DNA from 3 places in the Clostridium sp. HCS.1 genome. Region 2 is predicted to be linked to each of the others. Evidence: riboswitches for the same ligand, from Rfam matches in the RefSeq annotation. Region 2 holds a riboswitch; each other region holds the start of a gene.
The links. A riboswitch is a leader RNA that binds a small molecule or an ion and turns the genes downstream of it on or off. The one in region 2 is predicted to bind thiamine pyrophosphate.

Region 1: another riboswitch for thiamine pyrophosphate. It lies ahead of ACFYH6_RS12860 (MTH1187 family thiamine-binding protein); the one in region 2 lies ahead of cytX (putative hydroxymethylpyrimidine transporter CytX).
Region 3: another riboswitch for thiamine pyrophosphate. It lies ahead of thiT (energy-coupled thiamine transporter ThiT); the one in region 2 lies ahead of cytX (putative hydroxymethylpyrimidine transporter CytX).

Annotation. Positions count from the first base shown of each region.
Region 1 is NZ_CP170704.1:2,697,438-2,708,745, reverse strand. Features, by position in the region: gene ACFYH6_RS12880 (LytTR family DNA-binding domain-containing protein) at 1-169, shown strand, start outside; gene ACFYH6_RS12875 (carbon starvation protein A) at 336-1,757, shown strand; gene fliB (flagellin lysine-N-methylase) at 2,117-3,334, shown strand; gene ACFYH6_RS12865 (TatD family hydrolase) at 3,516-4,265, shown strand; TPP riboswitch at 4,421-4,528, shown strand; gene ACFYH6_RS12860 (MTH1187 family thiamine-binding protein) at 4,653-4,943, shown strand; gene ACFYH6_RS12855 (ABC transporter permease) at 4,915-5,697, shown strand; gene ACFYH6_RS12850 (ABC transporter substrate-binding protein) at 5,713-6,717, shown strand; gene ACFYH6_RS12845 (ABC transporter ATP-binding protein) at 6,698-7,420, shown strand; gene ACFYH6_RS12840 (deoxynucleoside kinase) at 7,698-8,363, shown strand; gene ACFYH6_RS12835 (MFS transporter) at 8,614-9,909, shown strand; gene ACFYH6_RS12830 (alpha-glucuronidase family glycosyl hydrolase) at 10,113-11,308, shown strand, end outside.
Region 2 is NZ_CP170704.1:1,200,962-1,212,269, forward strand. Features, by position in the region: gene ACFYH6_RS05680 (ABC transporter permease) at 1-430, shown strand, start outside; gene ACFYH6_RS05685 (ABC transporter ATP-binding protein) at 417-1,130, shown strand; gene ACFYH6_RS05690 (ABC transporter substrate-binding protein) at 1,160-2,128, shown strand; gene ahpF (alkyl hydroperoxide reductase subunit F) at 2,207-3,748, opposite strand; gene ahpC (alkyl hydroperoxide reductase subunit C) at 3,761-4,324, opposite strand; TPP riboswitch at 4,491-4,601, shown strand; gene cytX (putative hydroxymethylpyrimidine transporter CytX) at 4,696-5,874, shown strand; gene thiM (hydroxyethylthiazole kinase) at 5,864-6,688, shown strand; gene thiE (thiamine phosphate synthase) at 6,666-7,316, shown strand; gene thiD (bifunctional hydroxymethylpyrimidine kinase/phosphomethylpyrimidine kinase) at 7,358-8,137, shown strand; gene ACFYH6_RS05725 (amidohydrolase) at 8,316-9,473, shown strand; gene ACFYH6_RS05730 (hypothetical protein) at 9,654-10,022, opposite strand; gene ACFYH6_RS05735 (menaquinone biosynthesis decarboxylase) at 10,120-11,308, shown strand, end outside.
Region 3 is NZ_CP170704.1:1,831,617-1,842,924, forward strand. Features, by position in the region: gene ACFYH6_RS08730 (hypothetical protein) at 1-597, opposite strand, end outside; gene pulA (type I pullulanase) at 1,806-4,652, shown strand; gene thiT (energy-coupled thiamine transporter ThiT) at 4,779-5,420, opposite strand; TPP riboswitch at 5,484-5,585, opposite strand; gene ACFYH6_RS08745 (class I SAM-dependent methyltransferase) at 5,747-6,313, shown strand; gene ACFYH6_RS08750 (serine/threonine protein kinase) at 6,361-6,930, opposite strand; partial or broken gene ACFYH6_RS08755 (GNAT family N-acetyltransferase) at 7,080-7,529, shown strand; gene ACFYH6_RS08760 (MATE family efflux transporter) at 7,593-8,945, opposite strand; gene ACFYH6_RS08765 (hypothetical protein) at 9,134-10,336, shown strand; gene ACFYH6_RS08770 (response regulator transcription factor) at 10,346-11,020, shown strand; gene ACFYH6_RS08775 (histidine kinase dimerization/phospho-acceptor domain-containing protein) at 11,025-11,308, shown strand, end outside.

The DNA.
Region 1 (11,308 bases), 1.5 Mb from region 2:
TTTTAGAATTCATAAAAGCTTTTTAATTAATCTTAAGTATATATCAGAAATTCATCCTTGGTTTAATAATACTTATTGTATAAAAGTTAATAGAGTTAAGGATGCTTTTTTACCTGTAAGTAGAAATAAAATTAAGGAGCTAAAAAGGATTTTGCATTTGAAACATTAAAATATACATTTTGTACATTAAAAATAGCAATTCACACCTTAAATAAACGTTTACATTAAGCGTCGTGATAAAATTAATGTGTAAATAATACTTTAAAAGATGAAAAATATTTTATCTTTTAAGGATAATTAGTTGCAAGAATTATATTTGAGAGGTGGAATTTTTAATGGTATCTTTTTTTATTTGTTTAGCAATTTTAATTGGTGGGTATGCTATTTATGGTAAGTACATTGAAAAAAACTTTGGGCCAGATGATAGAGAAACACCTGCAGTTACTTTGGCAGATGGAAGTGACTATGTAGTAATGCCTACATGGAGAATATTTCTTGTTCAACTATTGAATATAGCAGGTCTTGGACCTATTTATGGAGCTATAGCAGGGGCATTATGGGGCCCATCAGTATTTTTATGGATTACCTTTGGTACAATATTTGCAGGAGCTGTTCATGATTATTTATCAGGAATGATATCAATGCGTCATAAAGGTACTACAATTGGCGAGATTGTTGGAATATATTTAGGACCTTTTATGAAACAAGTTATGCGTATATTTTCAATAGTATTACTTGTACTTGTAGGAGTTAGCTTTACAACTGGACCAGCAGCACTTTTAGCTATGCTTACACCAAAAACACTAAATTTTACTTTTTGGTTAGTTGTAATACTTATTTATTATTTCCTTTCAACATTTTTACCTATTGATAAGGTTATTGGAAAGATTTACCCTGTATTTGGATTTAGTTTAATATTTATGGCATTAGGAGTAATTGGTGGAATTATATTTAAAGGATATGCAATCCCAGAAATAACCTTAGCTAATCTTCATCCATCTAAAACACCTATATGGCCTATGATGTTCGTATCAGTTGCTTGTGGAGCAATTTCTGGATTCCATGCAACACAATCACCATTAATGGCACGTTGTATGAAAACAGAAAAAGAAGGTAGAAAAATATTTTACGGAGCAATGGTTGCAGAAGGGGTTATAGCTCTTATATGGGCAGCTGCAGGTTGTGCTTTCTATGGTTCAACAGGGGGATTACAAAATGCAATTAAAGAATTAGGTGGACAAGGACCTGTTGTTTACGAGATTACTCATAAATTACTTGGAGGGGCAGGAGCAGTATTAGCAATGATAGGTGTTATTGCTTGCCCTATATCATCAGGAGATACAGCCTTTAGAAGTGCAAGACTTGTTATATCAGATTGGTTTAATATAGAACAAAAGAGTATTTCAAAGAGATTATTACTTACAGTTCCATTATTAGGTGTTGGAGCAATATTAACTCAAATGGATGTGCAAATGATTTGGAGGTACTTCTCATGGAGTAATCAAACATTAGCTATGTTTGCATTGTGGGCAGGAGCAGTTTATCTTTATAAAAATAAAAAGAATTCTTGGGTAGCTGCAGTACCAGCAACATTTATGTCTGCAGTAAGTTTAACTTATATTTTAATGGCACCTGAAGGATTTAAGCTTAGTAGTACAATTGCATATCCTGCAGGAATTGCTTTTGCAGCATTTTGCTTAGCTTTATTTATAAAAAGTAAAAATTCAAAATCAGAAGATATAGAAGTTGCAGCTTAAAATTGTTTTAAAAATATAAAGATAATAAGAATAATAAAATTTTTTAAATATAAAAGGCTTTCTAATTGAGTTTATTAACTTATTAGAAGGTCTTTTTTTGAACTTTATATTAATAAAAAGGATATCTTTAAAGAATAGTGATAATATATTGCTTTTTATATACTAAAGTTTAGGAATAGCAGTATGAGGATATTGTATTGAAATTCGATTTCTCACTATTCCTAGAAGGGTACATATAGGCTATTGGTTTTATTATTATACATAGAAGAAAAGGTATATCTGACAAATTTAAAATACTGTAGTAAAATAAGTATTTAATAGGAAAGTTTAAGTAATTAATTTGAAAAGGAAGTTATACTATGAGAGAAAAATATAAAATGAGATACCCAGAATATTTTAAAGAATTTAAGTGTATAGGTGGAAACTGCAAAGATAGCTGTTGTGTTGGTTGGGATATAGATATAGATAAGATTACCTTCAAACAATATTATAGAATTCAAGACAAAGAAATGAAAAGAATGTTTCAAAAAAATGTTCATAATAATGATTATTGTACAAGCTATGACATTGATTATGGAAAAATAAAATTAAAGGGTGATAAAAGGTGTCCTTTTTTGGATGAAGAAAATTATTGCATTATTTATTCTAAGATTGGCGAAGAATATCTTTCAAATGTTTGTACATCTTTTCCTAGAATAATTAATAAAATAGATGGATATTATGAAATGTCCCTTGATGTAGCCTGCCCTGAAGCGGCAAGAATTCTTTTATTAAAGGAAGAAGGAATCAAATTTAAAGAAAGTGAAGAAAACTTAGGAAAACATATAGTATCAAGTGAGATTGATACTAAATCTAAAAAATATAATAAGTCACCAATAAAGTATTTCAAAGAAATTAGAGACCTTAGTATTAGAATAATACAAAATAGAAAATTAAATTTAAGTGAAAGGCTTTATATATTAGGTGATTTTATAAATAAATTAGAGGATGAACTTAAATATAATTATGGTAATGTATCTAAATTTATTAAAAACTATGATATAAATTTAGGTAAGGATTGCTATGAAAAAAATAAATTAAATTGTCTTATTCAAATTGATTTTTTCAAAAAAATGTTAGAGTTTTTAAATGTATCTAAAAATGTGGATAGCGTTTCTTTTAAAGAATATACAAGGGAAATTATAGCTGGATTAAAGTTTGATGAAAATATTGAAATAAGTGAACATTCAGGATTATACATAAAAGCATTTGAAGATTATAATGAAAATTTTATTAATAATAGCTATATTTTTGAAAATTATTTAGTGAATTTCATATATAATAATATTTTCCCATTTTCTGAATCTAAATCAATATTTGATGGATATATTATGCTTTTAACAAGATATTCATTTATTAGATTTTATTTGGTTGGAAAATATCTATATAATAAACAGGAATCTAAAGAAAGTATAGTTGAATTTATTCAATCTTTCTCTAAAACTATAGAACATCATAAAAGCTATTTAATTGATTCATTAGAATATATAAAAGAAAAGGAATTTGATAATATAGAATTTGCTAAAGTACTTTTATAATAAATGAATTGCCACTGTTTCTCCAATTAAATTGAAGTATTCTAATTAAATAAATATAAATGATATAATATATATAATATATAAATTATTAAAGATATAAAAAATTATATATAAGAATATAAAAATAAATATATAGCAGAAATACTTATCTAAAGGTTTGTTTTTTTATTAAGGAGGATACATGTATATAGATTGTCATACACATTTAGATTTTTTTGAAAATAATATAGATAAGGCTATTGAAGATATAAATAAAAATAAAATATTAGTTTTAGCAAATAGTATGAATATAGAAAGCTATATTAAAAATAAAGAATACAGTAAGAAAAGTGAATTTATTAAACCTTGCTTTGGGATACATCCTTGGAAGGCTGCAGAGTATAGAGGAGATTTTCAGGCCCTTATTCCCTATATTGAGGAAAGTGAAATGATAGGTGAAATAGGTTTAGACTATCTTTGGGTAGAAGACAAAAGTACCTTTGAGACACAAAGAAGAGTGTTTAATTTTATACTTGAAGAAAGCATAAAGAGAAATAAAGTTATAAGTCTTCACACTAAAGATGCAGAAAAAGAAATATATGAGGCTCTTAAAAAATATAATTATAATAAAGCGATAATCCACTGGTATAGTGGTGGTATGAGCACTTTAGAAAAGCTTATTAAGCTTGGATGTTATTTTACTATTAGTGTAGATATGGGATATTCAGAAAAAACTTATGAAGTATTGAGTAAAATACCAATGGATAAATTACTTTTAGAAACTGATGGTCCAACTGCATTGGAATGGGTTAACGGAGATTATGGATATCCAAGTGAAATAATAAAAGTTTATGGAAAAGTAGCTAATTTTAAAGAGATTAAAATGGAAGAGTTATTGATTATTGTTGAAGAGAATCTAAAAAAGTTATTAAATAATGAGTTAAGAGTATGAAAAATTAATTGTTTATTCAAATACCATCATTAGTTGTTATATATGGATCAAGGAAAATAGAGTAATAATAACTACTAGATAATAGCTAAATAATAATTATTATTAATTACCTTGACATTAATAACCAAAATGAATAAAATGGATATATAAACTTAATAATTTAACTGGGGGGGCAGGGAACTGTCTGAGATAAAGTTGTGACCATTTTGACCCATAAACCTGATTTGGATAATGCCAACGTAGGGAGATTAGTATTGTTTCAATTACAAATTAAGCTATTGAGCAGCATTCTTATATTAGGATGCTGTTTTTTCTTTTAACCATATACTTTATCAGATTTAAGATAAATTATTTAAGTTAATTATAGAAAAAAAAGGAGGGAATTTTATGGAACTATGTAATGTAAGCCTTCAAGTGATACCTTCAGTAACTGAAGAAAGAATTTATCCTGTGGTGGACAAAGTTATTGAATATATTGCTTCTACTGGAGTGAAGTACGAAGTTGGAGCAATGGAAACTACAATGGAGGGAGAACTAGATGACTTACTAGAGATAGTGAAGAAGGCTCAAGATATATGTACAGAAGAAGGTGCATCAAGAGTATGTTCTATGGTTAAAATAGACTATAAAAAAGAAGGCGTGACTATGGATGAAAAAATCGAAAAATATAGGAAATAAACTTGCACCTATAATATTTATTATAATTTTATTAAGTTTATGGGAAGTTGTTGTTAGAGCAGGTGGTATAGAAAAATATATAATGCCAACACCTACAGATGTAATTAAGGTTTTAGTTAGTGACTTTAAAATTATGATACCACATATATTAGCGACATTATATGAAGGCTTTGTAGGTTTTTTAATTGCTATTGTGCTAGCTATAATATTAGCTGTAATTATGGATATGTTACCACTTATAAAGAAAGCACTTTATCCAGTTTTAGTAATATCACAAACTATACCAACCATTGCTTTGGCACCACTTTTTATTATATGGTTTGGTTTTGGATATTTACCAAAAATAATTGTTGTTGTAATTGTGTGCTTTTTCCCAATAGTAATAAGTATAGTGGATGGATTAGAAGGTGTAGATAAAGATTTAATAAATCACTTTAAATTAATGGGAGCATCTAAACTTAATATATTTATGCATTTAAAACTTCCTTATGGAATGATAAATTTCTTCTCAGGAATGAGAATTGCAGCAACTTATAGTATTATGGGGGCTGTAATTGGTGAATGGCTAGGAGGAGATAAGGGACTAGGTGTATATATGACTAGAGCAAGAAGTGCTTATGCCTTAGATAAGATGTTTGCAGCAATTGTTATTATAGTTATTATAAGTATGGCTATATTTGCTTTAGTTTCAATTATGGAAAAAGTTTTTACTCCTTGGAATAATGAAAAAAACAGTACAGAAAGAAAAAATTAATTGGAGGTGGAAATAGTGATAAAAAAGAAATTATTATCAGTAGTTTTAGCGTCAGTAGCAGCATTAACTTTATTTACAGGATGTAGTAATAATAAAGAAACTAGTAAAGATTTAGATTTACAAAAGGTTACATTAATATTGGATTGGACACCTAATACTAATCATACTGGGTTTTATGTAGCACAGGAAAAGGGATATTATAAAGATTTAGGTTTAGATGTTGAAATAATACAACCATCAGAAGGATCATCTCTTCAACTATTAGCAGCAGGTAAAGGAGATTTTGCAGTAAGTTATCAAGAAGATTTAACTTATGCTAGAACATCAGAGACTCCATTACCAGTTATGGCAATAGCAGCTATAATACAGCATAATACATCTGGCTTTGCATCACCTAAAGAAAAGGGGATAGCAACTGTAAAAGATTTTGAAAATAAAGTTTACGGTGGATGGGGAAGTCCATCAGAAGAAGCAATATTAAAGGCTGTTATGGAGAAAAACGGAGCTGATTTTACTAAATTAAAAATGGTAGATGCAGGTACAGAAGATTTCTTTATAGCAACTAAAAACAATTTAGACTTTGAATGGACCTTTGAAGCTTGGACAAATATTGAAGCAAAGCTTAGAGGTTTTGATATTAATTATATTCCAGTTAGAGATTTAGATCCAGCTTTAGATTATTATACTCCTATTATTGCTACAACTGAGGATACAGTTAATAATAAGAAGGATTTAGCTAAAAAGTTTATAGAAGCAACTACAAAAGGATATGAAGATGCAATAGCAAATCCAGAAGAAGCTGCTAAATTATTAGTAAGCAAGGTACCTGAAATAAGTGAAGAATTAGCAATAGAAAGTCAAAAATATCTAGCTGATAAGTATATGGAAGATACTAAGATCTGGGGAGAAATGAAGGATAGTGTATGGGATAACTATACTAAATTCTTGTACGATAATAAATTAATTAATAAGGAAATGAAAGCAAGCGAGGCTTATACAAATGAATTCTTATCAAAATAAGATTTTAATAAAAAATGTTTCTAAATCCTTTGATAACATGGAAATATTAAGGAATATTAATATTGAAGTTAATGAAGGAGAGCTAATTTCAATACTTGGACCTTCAGGAAGTGGGAAAAGTACTATATTTAATATATTAACTAATATTACTAGCAGTGATAATGGTGAGATTAATATAAATGGTGATATAAGCTATATGTATCAAAAGGATATGATGGTTCCCTGGAAGAAGGTAATAGATAATATAGGTATTCCGCTTATTTTTAAAGGTAAAAATAAGAAGGATTCTAGGGAAGAAGTAAAGAAACATATAAATGACTTTGGACTTAGTGGGTTTGAATATAAATATCCATCTCAATTATCAGGTGGCATGAAGCAAAGAGCTAATTTCTTAAAAACATATTTAACATCTAAAGACATTATGCTTTTAGATGAACCCTTTGGAGCATTAGATTCTATTACAAGAAGGAAGATGCAAAATTGGCTTTTAAATCTTACTAAAAAAATGAATACTACAATTTTATTTATAACTCATGATATAGAAGAGGCTATATTTCTTTCAGACAAAATATATGTTATATCTGAAAAACCGGCTGTAATAAAAAGTGAAATTAAAGTTAACTTACCTAAAGATAGAAATGAAAAAATTATTACTAGTGAAGAATTTATTAATATAAAGAAAGAAATATTAAATTTAATGTAGACTATAAATATAATTATTTTTAAGGAATTTATAAAGGATTAAACTATTCATAACCTTTTATAAATTCCTTTCCTTTTGTATATATGTAGAGATTATATTTTAATTACTTGAAAATTCCTATATTAAGGAAGGTATAATATTTATATAATTATACAATATATAGTGTTAATTTAAATTATGACACCATATTTAGTATAAATAATAAAAGTCAAGACTTGAAAGTGAATTTTTTATTATGTAATATAGAGAAAGACAAAAAGTAAAGGATAGGTGAAGCATGTTGATAGTTGTTGGAGGTATGATTGGACTTGGTAAAAGTTCTGTTGCTGAAATTCTAGGAAATCATTTTAATTCAGATGTATTTTATGAAAGTGTAGATGATAATCCTATATTGCCTTTATTCTATAGCGAAAGTGAAGAAGAAATTCAAAAAAGAAGATATCCATTTTTATTACAACTTTATTTTTTAAATACAAGATTTAAAAGTATAAAGGAAGCACTAGTAAACAATAATAATGTTTTAGATAGATCTATATATGAAGATTGGTATTTTGCTAAGAAAAATATGGAACTTGGAAGAATAAATGAGCTAGAAATGAAAATTTATGAAGACCTTTTACATAATATGTTAGAGGAATTAGAAGAATTACCAAAGAAGGCACCTGATGTTATGGTTTATTTAAAGGGATCTTTTGAAACAGTTTTAAATAGAATAGCATTAAGAGGAAGAGAATTTGAAATTGATGATAGCTTAAGAGAATATTATCATTTTTTATGGAAAGATTATGATAATTGGGTTCAAAATTGTTATAATGCATCTGAAGTATTAATTATAGACATGGATACTATGGATGTTGTAAATAATGAAGCTGATAAGATTAAGCTTATAGAATTAGTAGAACAAAAGCTAGGGGAAGTTAGAAAGGTTCAAGTAATAGCATAGTTATAGAATTAAGAATTGGAAGATTGCAAAGAAGCAATTATCTTATACTAACTAAAGGTGGATTCCATAGAATTCACCTTTTTTCATTATATGATTAAAATTTTAAATTGTATTTACAATATAACAATGTTACGATATAATAATAGCATATTAAAAGTATATTGGTTTTTTATTGGGGATTTATAAAACAATGTTACGATTAATAAAATTTATAATTAATACACATTTTATAGTGTGAAAAGGGGGAAAAATGAAATTTAAACTTTTAAAAGACAAAAATTTTTCACTTTTAATGTTCGGGAAAATTACATCTTTAATTGGTTCTAATATGCAAAGTTTTGCATTATCATTATTTGTTTTAAGTACAACAGGATCAGCAACTAAATTTGCATCTATCCTTGCAGTTACATTAATTCCAGGATTAATACTATCACCTATATCAGGAGTAATTGTAGATTGGTTCTATAGAAAAAATATATTGATATTTTTAGATTTAGCAAGCAGTATAGTGGTAAGTATATTTGCTATTATTTATTTCATTACTGGAGAAATGTCACTTATTAATATTTATATTTTAGTCATACTACTTTCTTTGATTTCTACATTAGATAATCCAACTCTTCAAACAATAATACCAACTATAACAAAAAAGGAAGAGTTAGTTGAAGCTAATGCATTAAATTCTTTGCTAATGGCAATTGGTAATGTAATTTCACCAGCTATTGCTGCATTTATTTATGGAAGTTTTGGATTAGAAGCTGTTTTTATAGTAAATGCTATTTCTTTTTATATTTCAGCTTTTTCAGAAGTATTTCTAGTTATACCTAGAAATATAAAGTCAAAAGGAAAATTATCTTTAAATAAATTTGCTAATGAGTTTAAGGATGGTATTAAGTTCATATTAAAGAAAAAAGATATTATAAATATAGTAAGTTTAGCTGTAATATTAAATTTTGCTTTAGGATCCTTTACAATTGGATCAGCATTTATAAGTAAAATTATATTAAAAGTATCTGACTTTCAATATGGTATGATAGATACTTTTGGAGTATTAGGTATGATTTTGGCAACTTTTATTGTAGGATGGTTTTCAAGGAAATATTCTATAGGTAAGAATATATATATAAGCTTAATGCTTGCATCAGTTTTTTTATCCCTTTATTCTATTGTAGCTTTAAAATCACTAGTAAATATTCAAGGTTCTATTGTTTATTTATATTTAATGATGCTCATAATTACATTTTTAATGTGTATGTTTATAGGCATTGCAAATACTTTTGTAAGTGCAGGACTTCAATCAATAGTTCCTTTAGACTTTTTAGGAAGAGTATCAACAGTAGTTTCAACTGGGTGTATGTTAGCATCTCCTTTAAGTAGTATGATTTATGGCTACCTTTTTGATAAAATAAATGTTTCTAGTATTTTTTTGATTTCTTCTGTAATTATGATAATTGCAATGCTATTATTTAAAAAATCATTGTACGAAGTTAACATTGAAGAAAAAGTTAACTTAAAAGAATGTGAAATAGATATAGAAGGAATTTAAATATATTTATAATAAAGATATCGTAGATTTTTATAATTTCTACGATGTTTTTTATTTTTAAAATTATTAGTATTTTTTCCTATAATATGTATTGTTGTTAATGAAAGTTTTAAATGATAAAATTTATTATAAATATCCATTAAAATTAAAATTTAAGTAAAAAATTAATAGAATTAGATTTCTATTTTATGAAGGAGATTTCAATGGTAGATAAAAATAATAATATGTATGGAGCATGGCTTACTTATAGAGAAATAAAAAATTGTAAGTATAAAGAATATCTAAAGAATATATATTTATCAACAAAATCTAGTGATATTATAAACAATGCACTATTAGAATTAGAAAAAGCAATAAAGTCTACTTCTCATGAAGAAATAGTGCAAAATATATATTTAAATGAAGAGGATATAAAAGAAAATAATTATATTAAACTTGGAATTGAAAAAAATGAAGTCTTAAAGGAAAATGGATACGAAATTAAAAAGATTTCTTTAGATAAGGATAAGGAATATATAAGTATTTTAGGTTATGATGAAAATGCTATTTTATATGGTGTATTTCATTTATTACGATTATTAGACCAAAATGAAGAAATATATGAAGCTTCAATAATAGAAAATCCAGAAAATAAATTAAGATTAATAAATCAGTGGGATAACATAGATGGAACAGTTGAAAGAGGCTTTGCTGGAAGTTCAATATTTTTTGAAAGTGTGAGAAATAAAGAAAAAATAAAAGAAATAATGAAAATTATTGGAATACCTGCTAGCAGTGATTTAATACGTGAAGCTTTTAATGATGAATATGGTTTAGCAGAAGATTTAGGAAGAATCAATGACTATGCTAGATTACTTGCATCTATAGGTATAAATGGAATTGTTGTAAATAATACCAATGTTCATAAAGAGGAAACTTATTTTATAGATAATAAGATAGATATGATAAAAACACTTAATGAAATTATGAGTAAGTGGGGAATAAAAGTATATATTAGTATTAATTTTGCAGCTCCTATTACTTTAAATGAATTAAGTACTGCAGATCCACTAGAAGAAGATGTAATTCAATGGTGGGAAAATAGAGCGAACTTTGTTTATAATTTAATTCCTAATTTAGGTGGATTTATGGTAAAGGCTGATTCAGAAGGAAGACCTGGTCCCTTTACTTATGGAAGAAATCATGCAGATGGTGCAAATATGTTAGGAAGAGCTCTAAAGCCTTATGGAGGAATAGTAATATGGAGATGCTTTGTTTATAATTGCAAACAGGATTGGCGTGATTATTCAACTGATAGAGCTAAGGCTGCTTATGATTGCTTTAATCCCTTAGATGGAGAATTCTTAGATAATGTATATTTACAAATTAAAAATGGACCAATGGATTTTCAAGTTAGAGA
Region 2 (11,308 bases):
TTTATGGTTTGGTATAGGAGAAACTACTAAGATAGCAATTATAGTGTTAACATCATTTTTCCCTATATATTTAAATACAGTTAAAGGCTTTATAAGTTGTGATATCAAGCTTATTGAAGTTGGACAAGTTTATGGATATTCAAGGATTAAAAGCTTTTTTAAAATAAGAATTCCATATGCCATGTCAGATATATTAGTTGGTATGAGAATAGGACTTGGATATAGTTGGAGAGCTATAATAAGTGCTGAAATGATAGCTGCCTCTACAGGACTTGGACATATGATTTTATTTGCTCAACAAATGTCTAGAACAGATAAAGTTATAGTGGGGATTTTAGTAATAGGATTAGTTGGTTACATGACAGATAGACTATTTGCCTTTGTCATTAGTAAATTATTGAAAGGATCATATAATAATGGTTGGGATTAAGTTAGTAAATGTAAGTAAGGTTTATACTGTTGAAAAAGAAGAGATAAAAGTTTTAGATGGTATTAATTTAGATATACATGAAAATAAAATTACAGTGATTTTAGGGCGAAGTGGATGTGGTAAAACTACTTTACTAAGACTTGTTGCTGGATTAATGAAACCTGATGAAGGGGAAATAAAGGAAACTGATATTAATAGAAAGGCCTATATATTTCAAGAAGATAGATTAATGCCCTGGTTAAATGTGAAAAAGAACATTACCTTTGGTATAGAGAAGAAAAATATAAATGAAGAAAAAATTAACGATATTATAGAAACTGTAGGTCTTGAAAAATTTAATAGTGCATATCCAAATCAATTATCAGGTGGAATGAAGCAAAGAGTATCTATTGCTAGAGCCTTTGCCTATGAACCAGATTTTATAATGATGGACGAGCCATTTTCTGCATTAGATTATTTTACAAGAGAACAAATGCAAAAAGAATTAATAAAAATACATAATAAGAGAAATTGCCCAATTTTATTTGTAACCCATAGCATAGATGAAGCATTAGTTCTTGGAGATAAAATAGTAGTTTTAGAAAAAGGAAAAGTTAAATCTCAATATGAAATGGATGAAAAAAATAAAGAACGAGACCTATTAAGTGATAAATATCTAAATATTAAAAAAAAGATAATGAATGACTTAAAGGTTGAATAGATAAAATACATAATTTGGAGGAAAGAAAAATGAAATTAAGAAACAAGGTACTCACATCAATTATAGCAGGTACTGTAATTATGACATCTATGGTAGGATGTTCACAAAAAGGAGATGCTGAAAAATCAGATTTAAGTGAATTAACAATAACTCACGTAACATCACCTTTAAATGTACCAAGCATAGTACAAAAAAATAAAAATATTATAGAAGAAGAATTTAAGAATAATGGCAAGGATATAACTGTCAAATATGCAGAAATAACATCTGGAGCAGATCAAACTCAAGCATTAGCATCAGGTGATGTTGATATATTATATGCTCTTGGAGGAACTTCAGCAGTTTTAGCAGCAGCAAATGGTGCAGATATAAAGGTATTAGATATATATGGTAGATCTCCAGAAGCTTATACTATATATTCAAAGGATGCAAATATTAAAACACCAGAAGATTTAAAGGGTAAAACAGTAGCAGGACCTATGGGAACTACTTTACACCAATTATTAGTATCATATCTTGAAAAAGCAGGAATGACTATTGAAGATGTGAATTATGTAAATATGTCTATTCCAGATGCAAAAGCAGCTTTAGATGCTGGAAGCATTGATGCAGCATTAGTTGCTGGTGCTAATGCATATAAATCAAAGGAACAAGGATATAACTTAATTACTGATGGAAAAGGCTTAACTGATGGAGTAAATGTAGTTGCTGTTAGAGAAGACTTTTATAATGAACATAAAGAAGAAATAGAATTATTTATTAAGGCTCAATATAAGGTTCTTGATTTTATAAATGAAAATCATGATGAAACAATGGATATGGTTGCTAAGGACCTTGGTTTAGAAAAGGCAGCAGTAGAAGAAATGTTTAAGCAATATGACTTTAATATTGAAATAACAGAAGCTGACCGTACAGCATTACAAAATGTAGCTGATTTCATGTATAAAACTAAAATGATAGATAAAGAATTTAATACAGATTCATTATATTTAAACTAAGTAAATTAAAAAAGATATGCAATCTAAAAGTTAAATAATTATATATAACTTTTAGATTGCATTTTTATATTTAAAAATTTATCTGTTTTGTCTATTACGAATAAGATAGTCAAAAGCACTTAATGAAGCTGTTGCACCAGAACCCATAGCAATGATAATTTGCTTATAAGGGCTATCAGTACAATCTCCAGCAGCAAAAACACCATCTAAACTTGTAGAACATTTTTTATCTACAATTATTTCTCCTATCTTATTCATTTCTAAAGTATTATTAAGCCACTTTGTATTTGGTACTAAGCCAATTTGTACAAAGATTCCTTCTAAGGCTATGCTCTTTTCTTCATTTGTGTTTCTATCAACATAAACTAGACCATTTACCTTATTAGTTCCTGTAATTTCTTTTACTTGAACATTTTTTAGTACAGTGACATTAGATAAAGAATTTAGCTTTTCTTGTAAAACAGCATCTGCCTTTAATTCAGGTAAAAACTCTAATACAGTTACATGCTTTACAATATTAGCAAGGTCAATAGCAGCTTCAATACCAGAATTACCACCACCAACAACAGCTATATCCTTTCCTTTATAAATTGGACCATCGCAGTGAGGACAATAAGCTACACCTTTATTTTTAAATTCCTTTTCACCAGGTACACCAAGTTCTCTCCACTTTGCTCCTGTTGAAATTATAAGAGTTTTACTTTTAAGAGTAGCATTACTTTCTAAAGTTACCTCTATATAATCATTATTTTTATTTATTGATTTTGCACTTTCAGAAATAATAATATCAATATTATAGTTTTTAACATGTTCTTCTAAGTTCCTAGATAGTTTTGGACCTTCTGTATATGGAACACTAATAAAATTTTCAATAGCCATTGTATCCATAACTTGACCGCCAAAACGTTCAACTACTATTCCAGTTTTTAAGCCTTTTCTTGCAGAATATATAGCTGCACTAGAGCCAGAAGGGCCTCCACCAATAACTAAAACATCAAAGATTCCTTTATCATTAAGAGAAGAACTATCCTTCTTTTCACCAAGCTTTAGTAAAATTTCTTCTAGGCTTATTCTGCCACTATCAAAATGTTCACCATTTAAGAAGATAGTTGGAACAGCCATAATATCTCTAGATTCAATTTCTTCTTTAAAGCTTTCACCATCTATCATTCTATGAGTAATTTTGGGGTTTAAAATACTCATAAGATTTAATGCCTGAACAACATCAGGACAATTATGGCAGCTTAAGCTTATATAGGTTTCAAAATTTAAATCTCTATCAATGGATTTTATTCTATTTATTATACTTTCATCTACCTTAGGAGGTCTTCCACTTACTTGTAATAATGCTAAAACCAAAGAAGAAAACTCATGGCCTAAGGGAACACCTGCAAAAATTACACCAGTATCTTCATTCATAGAATTAACACTAAAGCTAGGAGTTCTTTTTAAAGTAGCATTTTCTACATGAATTTTAGAAGACATAGAAGAAATTTCATCAATAAGTTCCGCTACCTCTAAAGAATATTTGTCAGTACCTAGATTCTTTTTTATGAGAATATCATTTTCTAACATATTAAGGTATGTTGATAGTTGCTCTTTAATATTATTATCTAACATAATAAGTACCTATTAAATTTTGCCAACAAGATCAAGACCAGGTGTTAATGTTTTAGATCCTTCTTTCCATTTTGCAGGACAAACTTCCTTTGGATTATTTCTTACATATTGAGCAGCTTTTATTTTATCTACTAAAGAGCTAGCATCACGACCAATATTACCAGCATTAATTTCAATACATTGAATAGTTCCATCTGGATCTATAATAAAGGTACCTCTATCAGCAAGACCAGATTCTTCAATAAGAACATCAAAGTTCCATGAAAGTGTATGAGATGGATCTCCAATCATAATATATTCAATTTTACCAATTGCTTCAGATGTATCATGCCATGCCTTGTGAGTAAAGTGAGTATCTGTTGAAACAGAATAAACTTCAGCTCCAAGAGATTTAAGAGTTGCATATTGATCTTGTAAATCTTCAAGTTCAGTAGGACAAACAAAAGTAAAATCAGCAGGGTAGAAGCAAATTACACTCCAGTTACCTTTAAAACTTTCTTCAGTTATTTCTAAAAATTTTCCATTTTGATAAGCATCAGCTTTGAATGGTTCTACTTGTTTACCTATTAATGACATATTAATTCTCTCCTTTTATAGTAATTTTTAGTTATTCAAAAATATTATTTGCTATAGAATTAATGATTATTCATTCTATGTCTTAAAAAAATAAGTTATTAAGAATAAGGTAATTAAAGTATACTATTTACAAAAAATAAATACTTTGATATAATTAACACAATTTAGATATAATCGGGGGAGCTTGTGGTAGCAGGCTGAGAGGAAGTAATCAAACTTCGACCCTTACACCTGATTTGGGTAATGCCAACGTAGGAAGTGATATAGTTTGCTTATATGATGGAAATACCAAAGGGTATTTCCTTTTTTTGTTACTTAAGGAATTATATTTACTAGCCTTTTTGACATGATTATAAAAAGGAGATGTATTTATGGAAAAATCTAAAATATCAACATTTGGACAAAGTCTAATTTGGTTTGGAGCAGCAGTATCACTTGCAGAAATATTAACTGGAACTCTTATTGCGCCTTTAGGCTTCAAAAAAGGATTAATTGCTATATTACTAGGACATTTAATTGGTTGTATTCTTTTCTATTTTTCTGGATTTATAGGTGCTAAAACAGGACTTAGTTCAATGGATAGCGTTAAAATATCCTTTGGGAAAAAAGGATCTATATTATTTTCAAGTCTTAATGCATTGCAATTAGTTGGATGGACAGCTGTAATGATAATAAGTGGAGCAATAGCAGCTAATAATTTATTCAGCTTTGGTGGAAGTTCAATATGGGCAGTGCTAATATCAATTTTAATAATATTATGGGTTATAATTGATATTAATAAACTAAGCAAACTAAATACAGTAGCTATGATTATGCTTTTTATACTAACAGTAATTTTAAGTTTTATTATTTTTAAAGAAAATAGTACAAGCACCTTTAGTGCGAATATAAGTTTTGGAGGAGCGGTAGAATTGAGTATAGCAATGCCTCTTTCTTGGTTACCTTTAGTATCAGATTATATTAAAGATGCTAAAAAGCCAAAAGAGTCTATAGCAGTTAGTTCAATAGTTTATTTTGTAGCTAGTTCATGGATGTATATTATAGGAATGGGAGCTGCGATTTATACAGGAGAATCAGATATATCTAAAATAATGGCAGCAGCAGGACTTGGAGTAGCAGCACTTATAATAATAATTTTCTCTACAGTTACTACAACATTCTTAGATGTTTATTCTGCAGGAGTTAGTTTAAACAGTATTTCCAAAGAGTTTAAGGAAAAGTGGACATCTATAGTAGTTTGTATTATTGGAATGCTTCTTGCTATATTTACCCCAATTACTCAATATGAAAATTTCTTATATCTTATAGGGTCAGTATTTGCACCAATGATAGCCATACAAATTGCAGATAATTTTATATTAAATAAAAATAGCATAAATAAAGATTTCGACTTTACTAATTTAATTTTATGGATTATAGGATTTATTATCTATCGTTTCTTTATGAAGATTGATACACCTATTGGAAATACAATACCAGTTATGATTATTATAATTTTAATAACAACATTTATTGGAAAGGTTAAAGGGGGAATTAATAATGTTAAGTAAAATGTTAAAAAATATTAAAGAAAAAAATCCACTTATACATTGCATAACTAATTATGTAACAGTCAATGATTGTGCAAATATTTTAATTGCTTGTGGAGCATCACCAATTATGGCAGACGAAAAGGAAGAAGTAGAAGAAATAACGTCAATATGTAATGGACTTAATATAAATATAGGAACTTTAAATAAGAATGTAATAGAATCAATGATTCTTGCAGGGAAGAAAGCAAATGTACTTTCACATCCTGTAACCTTTGATCCAGTAGGTGTAGGGGCTTCTAATTTAAGGAATAGTACAGCCAAAAGATTACTTGAAGAAGTGAAATTTGCAGTTATCAGAGGGAATATATCAGAAATAAAAGCATTAGCCTTAGGTAGTGGAAGGACAAAGGGCGTAGATGCTAATATTTCAGATGTTGTAACAGATGAAAATATAGATGGTGTTATAAGTTTTGCAAAAGACTTTTCTAAAAAAACAAAATCTATAATAGCAATATCAGGAGCTATAGATATAGTTTGTAACGAAAATACGGCTTATGTAATTAGAAATGGTCATAAAATGATGTCTAAAATTACAGGAAGTGGCTGCATGTTAACTACCCTGATATCTGCCTTTGTAGCAGCAAATGATGATAACTATTTAGAAGCAACAGTAGCAGCTTTATGTACTATGGGTATTGCAGGAGAAAATGCTTATGAAATATTGAAGAAAAATAATTCGGGTAATTCTTCTTATAGAAATTATCTTATTGATGAAGTTTATAAATTAACAGAAGAAGATTTAGAAGGAGGTGCTAAATTTGAAATTAAATAAATCTCAATTATTACTTTATGCAGTGACAGATAGAGCTTGGCTTTCAAATAGAACACTAGAACATGATGTGGAAGAAGCTTTAAAGGGTGGAGTTACAATACTCCAATTAAGAGAAAAAAATTTAGAAGAAAAAGATTTTTTAGAAGAAGCTATAAATATTAATATGCTTTGTAAAAAATACAATGTACCTTTTATAGTAAATGACAATGTTGATATAGCAATTAAATGTAATGCTGATGGAGTTCATGTTGGACAAAGTGATTTAAATGCAGAAACAGTAAGAAAGATTATAGGACAAGATAAGATATTAGGCGTATCAGCTAAAAATAAAGAAGAGGCTTTAATAGCTGAAAAGATGGGTGCAGATTATTTAGGCGTTGGATCAATTTTTACTACATCAACAAAATTAGATGCTGATTATGTAAGTATAGAAGAACTTAAGAATATTTGTGAAAGTGTAAGTATTCCAGTAGTAGCTATTGGTGGAATAAGTGAAGAAAATATAAGAGAACTAAAGGGTAGCAAAATAGATGGAGTTGCAGTTGTATCAGCTATATTTGCTAAAGAAAATATAAAAGAAGGAACTAAAGAATTTATAAAAATTACAAAAGAGGTAATTTTAGATTAATTATATAGTTCTAATGAAAAATACTAATGGAGGGATGGATTTTGAAAAAGGTTTTAACTATAGCAGGTTCAGATTGTAGTGGAGGAGCAGGAATACAAGCAGACTTAAAAACAATAACAATTCATAAAATGTATGGAATGAGCGTTATAACAGCCTTAACAGCTCAAAATACTACTGGAGTTTATGGAATAGAAGAGGCATCAAAAGATTTTGTTTGTAACCAAATAGATTGTATATTTAAAGATATAGTTCCAGATGCAACAAAGATAGGAATGGTTTCTAATTCAGAAATAATAGAAGCAATAGCAGAGAAACTTTCATACTATAAAGCTAAAAATATAGTTTTAGATCCAGTTATGGTATCAACTAGTGGAAGTAAATTAATTTGTGATGAAGCTATAGATGTACTTACTAACAAGCTTATGCCTTTAGCAAAAGTTATAACACCAAATATACAAGAAGCAGAAGTTTTATGTGGTTTTAAAGTAGAAAATCAAGAAGATATGATAAGGGCAGCAAAGGGAATAGCAAAGGATTTAAATATAGCAGTATTAGTTAAAGGTGGACATTTAAGTGAAGAAGCAATAGACATATTATATGAAAATGGTAATATAACATATTTTAAAAGTGAAAGAATAGAAAATCCTAATACTCATGGAACTGGTTGCACATTATCTTCAGCAATTGCATGTAACTTAGCAGAGGGGAAAAGTTTAGAAGAAAGTGTTAAAAATGCAAAGGAATATTTAACAGGAGCTATAAAGGCAAAGCTAGATATAGGAGAAGGTAGAGGCCCTCTTGAGCATACTTATAACCTATAAAATAATTCGAAAATTTTCAACTCTATAGATAATTTAATCATTATAACTAAAGAAAATTATAGATAATGGAATTTTTATAAAGGAAAAGAATAGTATAAAGTAATAAATACTATATGTAGTATCGAATTATAAAAAATTCTAAAGATAATCGTCCTAAACAAGAGAGGAGATAGACAAAATGACATTATCTATAAATGAAAAAATTTTAAGTGAGAAACTAATTAAATATAGAAGAGAATTACATGAAAATCCAGAATTATCTATGGAAGAGCATGAAACTACTAAAAGAATTATTAATTGGTTAAAGGAAGAAAATATAAATATATTAAATTTACCTTTAACAGTTGGAGTTGTTGCTGAAATAGAAGGAGATTACCCTGGACCAATTATTGCTTTAAGAGCAGATATTGATGCACTTCCAATTATAGAAGAAACAGGTTTAGACTTTGCTTCTAAGAATTATGGGGTAATGCATGCTTGTGGTCATGATTTTCATACTTCAGCAATTTTAGGAGCAGCTATTATTATAAATAAAAATAAATCAAAAATACATGGAAGGGTAAGAATTATATTTCAGCCAGCAGAAGAAAATGCAAAGGGTGCTGAAATGATTATAAATTCTGGAGCTTTAAAGGATGTAAAAGCTATATTTGGAATGCACAATAAACCGGACCTTACAGTAGGAACAATAGGTATAAAAGCAGGACCACTTATGGCAAGTGTAGATAGATTTGAAATAGATGTTATTGGTGTAGGAGGACATGCAGCTATTCCAGAAAGATGCATAGATCCAATTATAGTTGCTAGTGAAATAGTGTCTTCACTGCAAACAATTATAAGTCGCAATTTAAGTCCTTTTAGCAATGCTATTATAAGTATAACTAAATTTCAATCAGGTAACACTTGGAATGTAATACCTGAAAAGGCTTATTTAGAAGGTACAGTAAGAACTTTTCAAAAGGATGCTAGAAAAATAATTCCTGATTTAATTAAGAGAAATATAGAAGGAGTTGCATCAGCCTTTGGAGCTAATGTAGATTTTAGATGGTATCCATATTTGCCAGGAGTCTATAATGATGAAAGCTTTACTAAAGTAGCTACTGAAACTGCAATAGAATTAGGATATAAAGTTGAGTTAGCTAAGGAAAGCACTGGTGGAGAAGATTTTGCATTATATCAAAATAAAATTCCAGGATTTTTTATTTGGATGGGAGTTGAAGGAAGTAGGGAATGGCATCATCCATCTTATAACCTAAATGAAGATGCATTAATTATTGCAGCTAAATATTTTTCTGATTTGGCAATTAAGATATTATCAGAGGTTTACTATATATAGGAAATTAAGGAGCTGTTAATACAGCTTCTTTTAATTATTATAGAAAAAAATATAATTATAGAAAAAAAAGTGTTCATATTTAATTGTTAAATTAGTAACTGAGTAATATAATTAATTGGTATAAAATTATAACAAGCGTAGTATTTAGATTGCACAATATCTAAATACTACACTTATAAGTTATGAGATTTTAGAAATTAATTCATTAACTAAATTGTGGATAACTAAATTTAGATTTTGTATATCATCAAAAGAGATATCATTAATATGTATTCCACAACTTACAATTACTGTACTGTTAAGAGTACTTGACAAGACTTTAGCTACATTTTGAACAATAACATCCTCTTTGTGACCAGTTATTGTTAAAACAGATACTGAAGAACTTATTTTATTTTTATTTTCAAGGCTAGGTCTAGGTATTCCAAGTGCAAGAGCACCTATATGGGGAATATCACCACCATATATGCTTATATTCCAATCATTTCCCATTTGCACTACAGAACAATTAATATCGTAAGTTTTAAATTTTTTAGTTAAGGTTAGCATTTTAGTCCTCCTGTAGGATTAATTATATACACATTATAACATTTATATAAAAACAATGTAGAACTTAAATCAATAAGGTTAAATTTAGGAGGTAATTATGTCTTTTAAAGATTTGCAAGCATTTATAAAAGCATTAGATAAAAAAGGCCAATTAGATAGAATAAAAGTTGAAGTAGATCCAGATTTAGAAATAACAGAAATAACAGACAGAGTATCTAAAAGTTATGGAAAAGCATTATTATTTGAAAATGTTAAAGGTTCTAAATATCCAGTACTTATAAATGCTATGGGTACATATGAAAGAATGGGAATGGCCTTAGGGGTTAAAAATATAAATGACATGGGGAATGCTATAGAAGAAATTATTGATATGAGTAATTATATGGGAATAATGAATGCAGTTAAATCTCTGCCAAGATTAAGTAGAATGTTAGGGGTTTTGCCAATAAAACTACCAGTAAAGGGAGCTTGCCAAGAAGTTATAAATCATGATCCAGATTTAAATGAATTACCTGTACTTAAATGCTGGCCTGAAGATGGAGGTAAGTTTATAACATTACCTTTAGTTATTACGAAAGATCCAGATACAGGAATACAAAACATGGGTATGTATAGAATGCAAGTTTACGATAAAAATACTACAGGTATGCACTGGCATTGGCATAAAGATGGTAGAGAAATCTACGAACAGTATAAAAAATTAGGTGGAAAAATGCCTATATCAGTAGTACTTGGCTGTGATCCAGCTATAACATATGCAGCAACGGCTCCACTACCAAAAATGGTAGATGAAATGATGTTTGCAGGATTTTTAAGAAAGGCTCCAATAAACATGGTTAAATCAATAACAAATGATATTTATGTACCAGCAGATGCAGAATTTGTTATAGAAGGATATGTTGATGTAAATGAGGCGTTAAGATTAGAAGGACCATTTGGAGATCATACAGGATATTATTCATTAGCTGATGATTATCCAGTTTTCCATGTAACTTGTATAACACATAAGAAAAATCCTGTATACCCAACTACAATAGTAGGTAAACCACCTATGGAAGATTGTTATATGGGTAAAGCAACAGAAAGAATTTTTTTACCACTACTTAAAATGATGAATCCAGAAATTATAGATATAAACTTCCCATTAGAAGGAGTTTTTCATAGTTGTGTGATTATATCAATAGATAAAAAGTATCCAGGCCATGCAAATAAGATTATGAATTCCGTGTGGGGAATGGGACAAATGATGTACACTAAAATGGTTATAGTTGTAGATAAGGACATAA
Region 3 (11,308 bases), 630 kb from region 2:
TTTAGGCTTTTCACTTCTATCATTACAATTGTCTTTATCATCTCTTATTGCATCCTTATTTGCTTTAAGTTCTGTAATTTTTCCTTCAGCAGCTATTAATTTATTTAAATTAGTTATAGCAGCATCATTATTAGCTATTGAAACTAATTCTCTAGATTTAATAACAGCTTTTTCATGTTCTAGAGTTAATGAATCAATTGCAGGAAGAGCTTCTATTGAATTAATAGCAGCTAATTCTTTATTTTTTTGTGCTTTATCAGTTGTATCTTCTTTTAATTGAGTTATTCTATTTTCTGCTTCAATAAGTTTATTTAAATTAGTTATAGCAGCATCATTGTTAGCTATTGAAACTAGTTTTCTAGCCTTTATAACAGCTTTTTCATCTTCCAAAGTTAATGCATCAATTTCTGGAAGATTGTCTATTGCTTTAATAGCAGCTAATTCTTTATTTTTTTGTGCTTTATCAGTTGTATCTTCTTTTAATTGAGCTATTTTATTTTCAGCATCAACAAGTTTATTTAAATTAGTTATAGCGGAATCATCATTAAAGATCATAACTAATTTTCTCGCTTTAACTACTGCCTTTTCGTCTTTCAAGGTTATATCATCCACTTCAGGTAGAGCTTCTATGACTGCAATAACTTTTTCTGAAGTTAAATCTGCATAAGATTCGTCTGTTAAGTCTGTATCTTCAATAGATATTTTTCTGTCTAAATCCAGGGTGGAATTTAGTTTTTGAAATTTGAATTTACTAACAGATGCAGAAGCACTATTCCAAGCTATTGGTTGGATAGCAAGAGTAGTTACTAAAAATATTGTTAAAAAATTTTTTTCATAAAAAGACCTCCTAAAAATTATTATTATTTAATTGCTATTATTTATTTAGCAATTTATGTGAATTTTAACTTAGAAGATCTATTGTTTCAATATATGTTATAAAATTGTAATACAATTTTCTGAAAATTAAATGAATATTAAACATAAGTTATAATATATTTATAGATATTATTAAAAAATTATGATGAAGTAAAATATTCTATGTGATATACTAAGATTATAAAAGTTTGCATATTATTCGGAGAGTTTATGTGAAATATCCTTATTTGATTAAATATGGATATATTGTAATTTTAGTACAATATTTTATAAATATAAAAATTATAACATTAGAATATATAAAAGGGTTTATAAAAGGAATAGTAATTTAAAATTAAAAAATAATATAATATTTATTAATATTGATAAAATAATTATAAATTAACTATAATTTAAATTTATTTATAACTAAATTTTACTATAGCTATTGTATATAGGTTTAGTGACATATGAAAAAGTAATAATATTTTTACTATCCTTAATAAATTAATATTTATTAAGGATAAAAACATGCCTAAAAATATTTATATAGTTCGTTATATAGGTATTATTAAAGAATTTAACATAGGTACTAATCACACTTATAACAATTAAGTAAATAAAATTATGATAAAATATAAATAAGAAGAGTAGGTTTACAAATATTTTCAAAAGTAAATCTAGTTATAATTCTAAGTAGAATAATAAGTGCTAAAGTTATTTAACATTTTAATACTCCTTAAAATAAAAAAGCCAATGATTTTCTTATATAAAAGTCGTTAGCTTAAATAGCAGCTTAGTATAAAGTCAAAGGAGGACTTCATTTATATATTTGCAAATATAAATAATAAGAGAGAAGATTAGAAATATACAATATTAAGATTAAGTATATTGAAACAATAATTTTTATAAAGAGTAAAATATAATATAATGGTTTTGGAGTTGAAATGATGAATAATTGTATAGAGAATATGAATTATAAAACTAAAATGTATATAAAGGCATCTTGTAATGAATTCTATTTAGAGGAAGAGATACAATTAGTTGCATTGAAAGAATCCATCTATGGAATAGAGGAAATTAAAGATGTTGAATGGGAAGTTAATTGTGAAGATAATGAAGTTTTATTAAAGGGTAATGTAATACAAATTAAAGAGCTTAATAATGATTTAAAATATATAGAGGTTAGCTTTATTGATATAGTTTCAGGAGTTAAAATATCTAGAAACTTTCCTGTAATTTTTGAAAAAAGAAAAGATACATTAGTACACTTTATTAAAAATGATGGAGATTATTTTGGTGATGGATATATATGGGATCTTTGGACCTTCTCAAATGAGGGACTTGCTTATGATGTTCAATTAAATGATAAAAGTGACTTTGGAAGATGTGCTTTTGTAAAAGAGAAAAATGTAATTGCAAGAAGAAGAGCATGGGGAAATGATTGGTCAGAGCAAACAATAACTTTTGAAATTCCAAGTAAAGTTAAGAACTGTTATATTGTTTATGGTGAAAATAGATTAATAACAGATTTAAATGAATTAGTAGATTATATTAAACCAAGAATAGAAGTTGCAATAATGGATGATAGTAAAAGTATTGTAGCTTTTTTATCTAAAGTACCTATGGATATAACAGAATTTTATATTTATATAAATGGAGTTAAGCAGGAGAATATTCAGTATAAAGTTGATAAAGTATTTAAGAAAGTAGAATTTATCAATTTAAATTTAGAAATTTCTCCAAGAGACTTAATAGAAGTCAGGGCAAGTAACACCTTTATATCCTGTAAGGTAACTATGAGAGGATATTTAGATAATTTTTATTATGAAGAAAATGATATGGGTGTAACCTTTTATGAAGATAAAATAAAACTAAGGGTATGGGCTCCTACTTCAGAGAAAACTGAGTTATGCCTTTATGATAAATGGTATGATACAGTAGAAAAAAGTAAATATGAAATGATTTATGAACCTATAAGTGGAACTTATACCTGTGAGTTAAATAGAGAAGGCAATGAAGGTAAGTTCTATATGTATAAAACTACTTTTAGGGATTTAGATATAAATGGTTATGAATGTAAAAAAGTGAATTATGCAATAGATCCATATGCTAATGCTGTAGGAGTTAATGGAAAAAAGGGATGTTTAATAGATTTAAATAAAAGTACTACTATGCCAGAAGCATGGTTACTAGATAAAAGACCAGAACTTTTAAGGAAAGAAGATAGTATAATTTATGAATTGCATATAAGAGATTTTACTATAAGTGAGGATAGTGGTATAAATAAAGCTTTAAGAGGTAAGTATTTAGGATTAGCCAAAGAAGGAACATCATTAATAGATACCAATAGAAATATTGCCGTAAAAACTGGAATAGATCACTTAAAGGATTTAGGAATTACCCATCTGCATATTTTACCTATTTTTGATTTTGGTTCTGTAGATGAAAGAAGAAGTCGTAAAAAAGAAAATAGAAGTTGGGGATATGATCCTATAAATTATAATGCTCCTGATGGAAGTTATTCTAGCGATGCTTATTCTCCTATTTCAAGAATAGTAGAACTTAGAAGTATGATAAATACCCTTCATAAAAATAATATTAGAATAGTTATGGATGTTGTATATAATCATATGCAGGATACCTCCAATTTAGATAAGTTAGTACCAGGATATTATTTTAGATCTAATTATAGAGGTAGATATACAAATGGATCTGGCTGCGGTAATGAACTTGCTACTGAAAAACCTATGGTAAGAAAATATATAGTTGATTCTATAAAGCATTGGATTAATGATTATAATATTGATGGATTTAGATTTGACCTTATGGGATTAATAGATGTGGATACTATGAAAGAAATAGTAAAGCTTTCAAATGAAGTTAATGATAATATTTTAATTTATGGTGAACCATGGAAGGGTGGAGATTCACCACTTTCAAATGGTATAAGTAAAGGAATGCAAAGAGGTCAAGAATTTTCGGTGTTTAACGATACTTTTAGAGATTACATCAGAGGGAATAATTCTCCATCTAATGGATTTGTTAACGGAAAGCAACATGATGGACCTACTGCTTGGAGCATAATAGAAGGATTAAAGGGATCTATTAATACTATTTCCTTAAATCCAGTAGAAAGCATTAATTATGTAGATGCTCATGATAATTATACCCTTTGGGATCAAATAGAAAAAAGTCTAAATCAAAATATTAAACCTAATGAATACAGAATAATAAAAGAAGATGATATCTTTGATAATCACTTAGTAAGAAGAAATGTTTTAGCACTTTCTATAATTTTATTATCTCAAGGTATTCCATTTATTCAAGGTGGAGCAGAATTATTAAGAAGTAAAAATGGTGATCATAATAGCTATAAAAGTCCTGACAATATAAATGCTATATACTGGGTTGATAAAGTTAAATATTATGAGGTGTTTAACTTTGTAAAGATGCTAATAAGAATAAGAAAGAAATTTAAAGCCTTTAGATTCGATAAAAGAGAAGATATTAATAAAATTGATATTAGCTTTTTAAATGGTGATGAAAGGGTTGGAGTAATAAAATGGCATTATAAAGATGAAAATGCTACAGGCGGCGCAAAAGAAATAATTGTAATATTTAATGCTACTACCTATGATAATTATGATATTAATAAATTTATCACAAACACTATAAGTGAAGAATGGAATATTCTAGCTATAAATGAAATAATAAATGATGAAGTAATAATGAGGGTAAAAAGAAATGAAATTCCAACTTTAAACTCTTATTCTATTTTAATAATGTATTCATAATAAAAATCATATTTATTTAAATAAAAGGCAGAAAATTTAATTAAATTTTCTGCCTTTTTAATTTAAATATATTCATAAAGTAAAGCCATAAATATATTATTTCTAATTATTTTATATAGCTAAGCTTTAACTGTAACTATTATTCATTAAGATTATTTTAGAAATAGGTAACAGAGAAATAATAATTAAAATCACTAATAAGTTTCCAAGTACTACAGATCCGTTTACAATAAAGGAATAAAGTACTGGAGACCAACCTTTTGGAGCAAATTCTCCAAAGAATAATACACCAGAGATAAAGTGAAATATAAATCTTATAAACATTCCCAAAGTTGTACCTAATAATTTCTTATTCTTAAAAAATCCAGATAGTCCAACAGCCATAAAAGGAAGGGGATAATCAAATAATACTTGTATTGGATGTAATATATAAGGACTTATAATTAAGTAAATTACTCCAAATAAGAAACCTGTAAGCATTCCTATTTCAGGACCATACATGAAGGATATTATAAGAATTGGAACCATGCTACCAAGATTAATGCTTCCAGCGCCATTAGGTAAATCAACTAATTTAACAAGATGAAGTATTGTAGCTAATGCTAAAGCTATACCTATTCTTGTTATTACTTTAGTGTCTAATTTTATCTTCTTAAATCTTATAAGAGCTAAAATTATAAGAATAACTCCAATAAGAGTAGCTAAAGATAAAGGACTATTATAAATTTCATTAAAGCCTTCCTTTAATGTATTAAAAAAATTGTTCATAAAAAAAACCTCCTTATTTAAATGCTAGGAGGTACAATATTAGTAATACTAAAAATATTACTAATAAATCTCTGACGGCTTTCCTACGCTGGTATTATCCAGATCAGGTTAAAGAGGGTTAATGAAAAATCATTTCTCAGCACAAAGGCACCCCTAGCACTTAATTATTATGTTATAACTAAATTTTATATAATATGGTTTATAAAGTCAATAATAAATGCACAAAGAATATAATACTACTATATAACGTAATATTAGGATGGACTAATATATATTTTGAAGTATAATATAAAGTAACATAATTTATATTAGAAAGGAAGAATAATATGAGTATATTTGTAGAAAAAATGAAATCTAAATTAGAAAGTACAAATAGAGTAAATCAATTAAAACCTAAGGAAACCTTAGAAAAATTAGGATTTACTGATGGAATGACCTTATGCGATATCGGTGCAGGTACTGGATTGTTTTCTATCCAAGCTTCAAATATTAGTAAAAATAAAATCTATGCAATAGATATTTCACAAGATATGGTAGATTATTTAAACTCTAAAAAAAATGAACTATCATTAGAATCTTTAATTCCAATAAAGATAGAAGGAGATAGACTTCCTATAGAAAGTAATACTGTAGACTTAGCTTTAATGATAACAGTTTTACATGAAGTTAATGATATGGAATGTACTTTAAAAGAAGCAAAAAGGATTTTAAAGGATTCAGGTAAAGCATATATAGTTGAATTTTATAAGAAAGAAACTTCATTTGGGCCACCTGTAGATATAAGAATAGAGAGTGAAGAATTAATAAATCTAAGTAAGGAAATAGGATTTGATTTTGTAGAAGAAATTAATATAAGTGAAAGTCTTTATGGAATATTATTAAAAAATCAGTAGTATATAATATTGATTTTAGATGAGGCTGTAGTAACAGCCTCACTTTTTTATCCATATCTATGAATTCTTTTTACTCGTGGTTCTGCAAGATAATCATAGGCTAAAGTCCAATAAGGTAGAAGGGATGGGTTATATTTTAATACATCCTTTAAAAATATATCAAACAAATGATATTTAACTAGTATTTTTATTATGTCCTTAGGATAAGGAGTAACTTTAGAGTAGGGTTTCCTTGGATCAATAACTTGGATTTTCCCATTGGAGTTTACAAATATATGAGCATTTCTAAAGTTAATTCTTTTAAAATTAAGCTTCTTTAAGTCTTCTATTAAGTCTATTATTTCTTTAGATAAATTATATGGTAATCCATGTTTAGAAATATATTCTTTAAGTGTTACTCCTCCAACATATTCTCTAATTAAAATATTAGAAAACCTTACAATAGAATTAGGGAAAAACCTACTATCAATAGTTTGCTTAAGTATTTCATCTTCCTTTTTAGCGTTTTTAATATCTTTAAAGACTTTTAAAGCATAACCTTCAGGAGTTAAATAAACTGCACCTTCAGCACCTGAACCTAATAATTTAAGTTCTTGTACTTCTAAGAGGTAATTCATAGCACCCACCTATAAATATTGATTTTATTTATTATATGCTATTAATTTTAGTATGTTAGTAAAGTAATTAATAAGATTTATTTAAATAAGAGTATTAATTTATATGGTATAATTTAGCTACAACTACATAGGAAAAGAGTGATTATAAAATGCATTGGAAAATAAAAAACTTTAATGAGTTATCTACAGAAGAACTATATAAAATTCTTCAGTTAAGAAGTGAAGTCTTTGTTGTAGAGTAGGAATGTATATATCAAGATTGTGATAAAAAGGATATCAAAGCAACCCATTTATTTTGCATTGAAAATGGGGAAGTTATTGCAACCTTAAGAATACTTAATAAAGGAGTATCCTATGATGAATTTTCTATAGGAAGAGTGGCAGTTAAGAAAGAATACAGAAGAAAACAATTAGGAAGAAAGTCTATGGAAATGGCTATAAATTATATTGAAGAAACCTATGGCAATAATCCTATTAGAATTTCAGCACAATGTTATATTAAGGATTTTTATAAAAGCCTAGGATTTATAGAAGTTTCAGATATTTATTTAGAGGATGATATTCCTCATATAGAAATGTTATATGAAATGAAGAATTAAAAATTAAGAATGTAGAACTTAGGTAGAAACTCCCTGTGGGAGTTTCTAAAATTATAATTTATATTACTGTTCTAATGGAATTTGCTTTTCTTTCATTATTATATTTATCCTTTTATAATAAGTTATCATAAGAGGAATGCAAGCTGCAAACCATGCAGCAGGATCAGCAAGAGCTATTCCAGTAAAATCAAGTAATAATGGTAGAGTAAAGGCTACCACCGTCCTAGCTATCATTTCAGCAAATCCAGCCATCATAGGTACAAAACTTTCTCCAACACCTTGTAATGTATTTCTATATATAAATATAAGTCCTAGTGGTATGTAAAAAATTGAAACAGTATTTAAATATTGTTTAGCATAAGATATAACTTCCATATCATTTCCACTCATAAACATCTTAGTAAAGGTTCCACCAAATAAAACTACTATAATTGTTGAAATTATACTAACTATTATACTAATTATGGCAGATTTTTTAACACCTTCTTTTATACGATCAATTCTACCTGCCCCTAAGTTTTGACCAGAATAAGTAGCCATTGCAACACCAAAGGTAACAGCAGGCTGCATAACTAATTGTTGAACCTTTGAAGCAGCAGTATAAGAAGCTATAATTTTTGAACCAAAGTTATTAAGAGCTCCTTGTAGAACCATAGCTCCAGCAGCAGTTATAGAAAATTGTAATGCCATAGGAACACCGATTCTTAATTGCTTTTTAGCATAATCTTTTCTGAATTTTAAGTGGCGTTTTTTTAATTTTAATATAGGAACTTTATTTACTATGTGTATAGAACAAAGTATAGCAGATATAGATTGAGAGATAATTGTAGCATAAGCAGCTCCAGCAACATCCATGTTAAAATTAACGATAAATACAATATCTAATATAATATTTAATATTGAAGCTATAATTAAAAAATATAATGGAGTTCTACTATCACCTAAAGCTCTTAAAATACTTGAAAGCATATTATAAAAAATGATTGCTATGTTTCCAGCAAAAATAATAATAATATAGTTCAAAGCATCCTTAATAATGTTTTCAGGAGTATTCATAAGTTCTAATAATGGCTTTGCAAAAAACATGCTTAAAGCAGTAACTATTATAGTCATAATTCCTGATAAAATTAAAGAACTTGCAAAGGACTTTTTAACTCCTTCTACATCATTTGCCCCGAATCTTTGAGATACTAGAACAGAAAACCCACTAGTTAAACCTATTACAAAACCATTAACTAAAAAAGCCATGGCACCAGTAGAGCCAACTGCTGCTAAAGCATCCACACCTAAATATCTTCCTACTATTATTGTATCAACCATACTATAGAATTGCTGAAATATGTTTCCAATAAGGAGAGGAACTGAAAAAGTTAAAATAAGTTTTACAGGATTCCCTACAGTCATATCTTTAGTCAAGCTTATTCCCCCTTTAAATATTTATTTAATATATGATTTTAAAACATATAAATAATACCATTGTACTAATTCATTATCAACTTATTTTCAAATTTAGAAAATATTTAATAACTTTGTAACAACTAAACATTACTATTTAAAAACTTCCATTTAATATATAATTAAATAAGATAAAGGGAGGTTATTTAATGAAAAAAATAATTTCATTAATTACAGGAGTATTATTGTCAGCCAGTTTAATTAGTTGTAACAGTACCAAAATATTAGAGGAAAATACTAAAAGCAATAAATTATTAAATAAATATAGGATTACAGAAAGAAATGTAAATATTAAATATGAAGATAAAATTTTTGAACCACTTTTTTATGATGAAGATGGAGTAAATGGGATCTTAGATACTCGAAAATCGGGAGTCCTTGATGAGGATGAAATTAATGTACCTTATATATTAAAGGAAGATGGAGAATTTATTAAAGAAGAAAATAAATATTTTTCTAAGGAAGGTGTAGACTTCATTAAAATAAATGGAAAAAACTCATATAGAGGAATATATAGCCAAGGTCTTCATACAAGAGGTCATATTTTTTATTATATGGATATAGAAAAAAATATTAAATTCAAGTTAGATGGATATGATGAAATATATTATAAAGCCATTGATAAATTCCAATATAGGCATTCAAAAGATTTTCAAATAAATGACGATTATTTTATAACAGAACTTTATAATATGACAGATTATTATGAATACAAGGGAGAAAAATTAATTTTAATTATAGATATAAAAAATCAAACTTATTATACAGAGATAATAAAAATGGATCCAAATATGTATTATTATGATAAAAAAGAAGAAGCTATAATGGCTATAGACTATCAAGGTAAAATTCAAAAAGTAAATTTAAAAGATAGAAAAATTTACTTTGAAGATTTTTATAAAATAAATATTTCAACCCTTGGAATAGAAGGCTTATTTGATAATAAAAAAGCAATGTTTAATAGATATATAGTAAGTGAGGATAACTTAATTTTTGAAATAAGAGGTGAAGCTGTTTTTGAAAATGTAATATATAATATAAATACAAAAAACATTAAATTAATGAATAAGGAAATATATATTCTAAGTGAAGTAGAAAATAGTAAATTTTTTGTTGTTAATACGAGTACATTACTAGATAATAAGGTTTATATTGCAGAGGTTGGTGATAATTATGAATTTGATTTGATTTATAAATTATCAGAATTAGAAAATTATGATAGCTTTATGGTAAAGGCAAATAAGGATAGTAGTAGTATATTCTTTGCTTTAGAATCTTATAATTACATTGAAGGAGAAGAACCTTTTTTAAAGGATTCCAAGTATTTATTTTTAGATATAGAGAATAATTAGGGAGGTACTATGGATAAGAGAAAAATACTAGTTGTTGAAGATGAATACTCAATAAATGACGCAATAACCTTTTCCCTTAGAAAAGAGGGTTATGATGTAAGAAGTGTATTTAATGGAAAGGATGCACTAGAAAGATTTAACGAATTTAAGCCTGACTTAGTGCTTTTAGATTTAATGCTTCCAGATATTGATGGCTTTGATATTTGCAAAGAAATATCTAAAAAAGCTTATGTTATTATGTTAACAGCTAGAGGAGAGACCTTAGATAAAATATTAGGTTTAGAACTTGGTGCAGATGATTATATAGTAAAGCCCTTTGAAATTAAAGAAGTATTAGTTAGAATAAAAGTTATTTTTAGAAGAGAAGCTAAGGGGTTAGATAAAGAGAATATAAGCGAAGACAATGAAATTATTAAAGTGTATCCCAATGATAGAAGAGTAATAAAAGATGGAAATGAAATAGTTTTAAGAAGAAAGGAATTTGATTTACTAAATTTTCTATATGAAAATAGGGGGATAGTTTTTTCAAGAAATGATTTATTAGAAAAGATATGGGGATATGACTATGAAGGAGACACTAGAACTGTAGATGTTCATATAAGAAGGCTAAGAGAAAAATTAAATGAAGATAAGGATAGCTCTATAATAGAAACAGTCTTTGGAATAGGATATATAATGAGGTGATAAATTGACTAGGACCTTAAGAGGAAAGCTATTAATAGGTACTATAGTTTCAGTTATATCTATTAATATAATATTTACTATCTTTATTTCAATTTATTTAAACAGTTCCTTTAAAGATAATATTATAGAGGAAATGAATAAAGTGAAAGTAACTGCACTAAATATAATAAATCAAAATGAAGTAATGGAAGAACCCATTTGGAAAAGTTTATCTCCAATAAATGAAATTTTTCAAGGTTATGTAAGTATTTCTGATATAAATGGAAGGATAAATCAATCTGTAGGTAA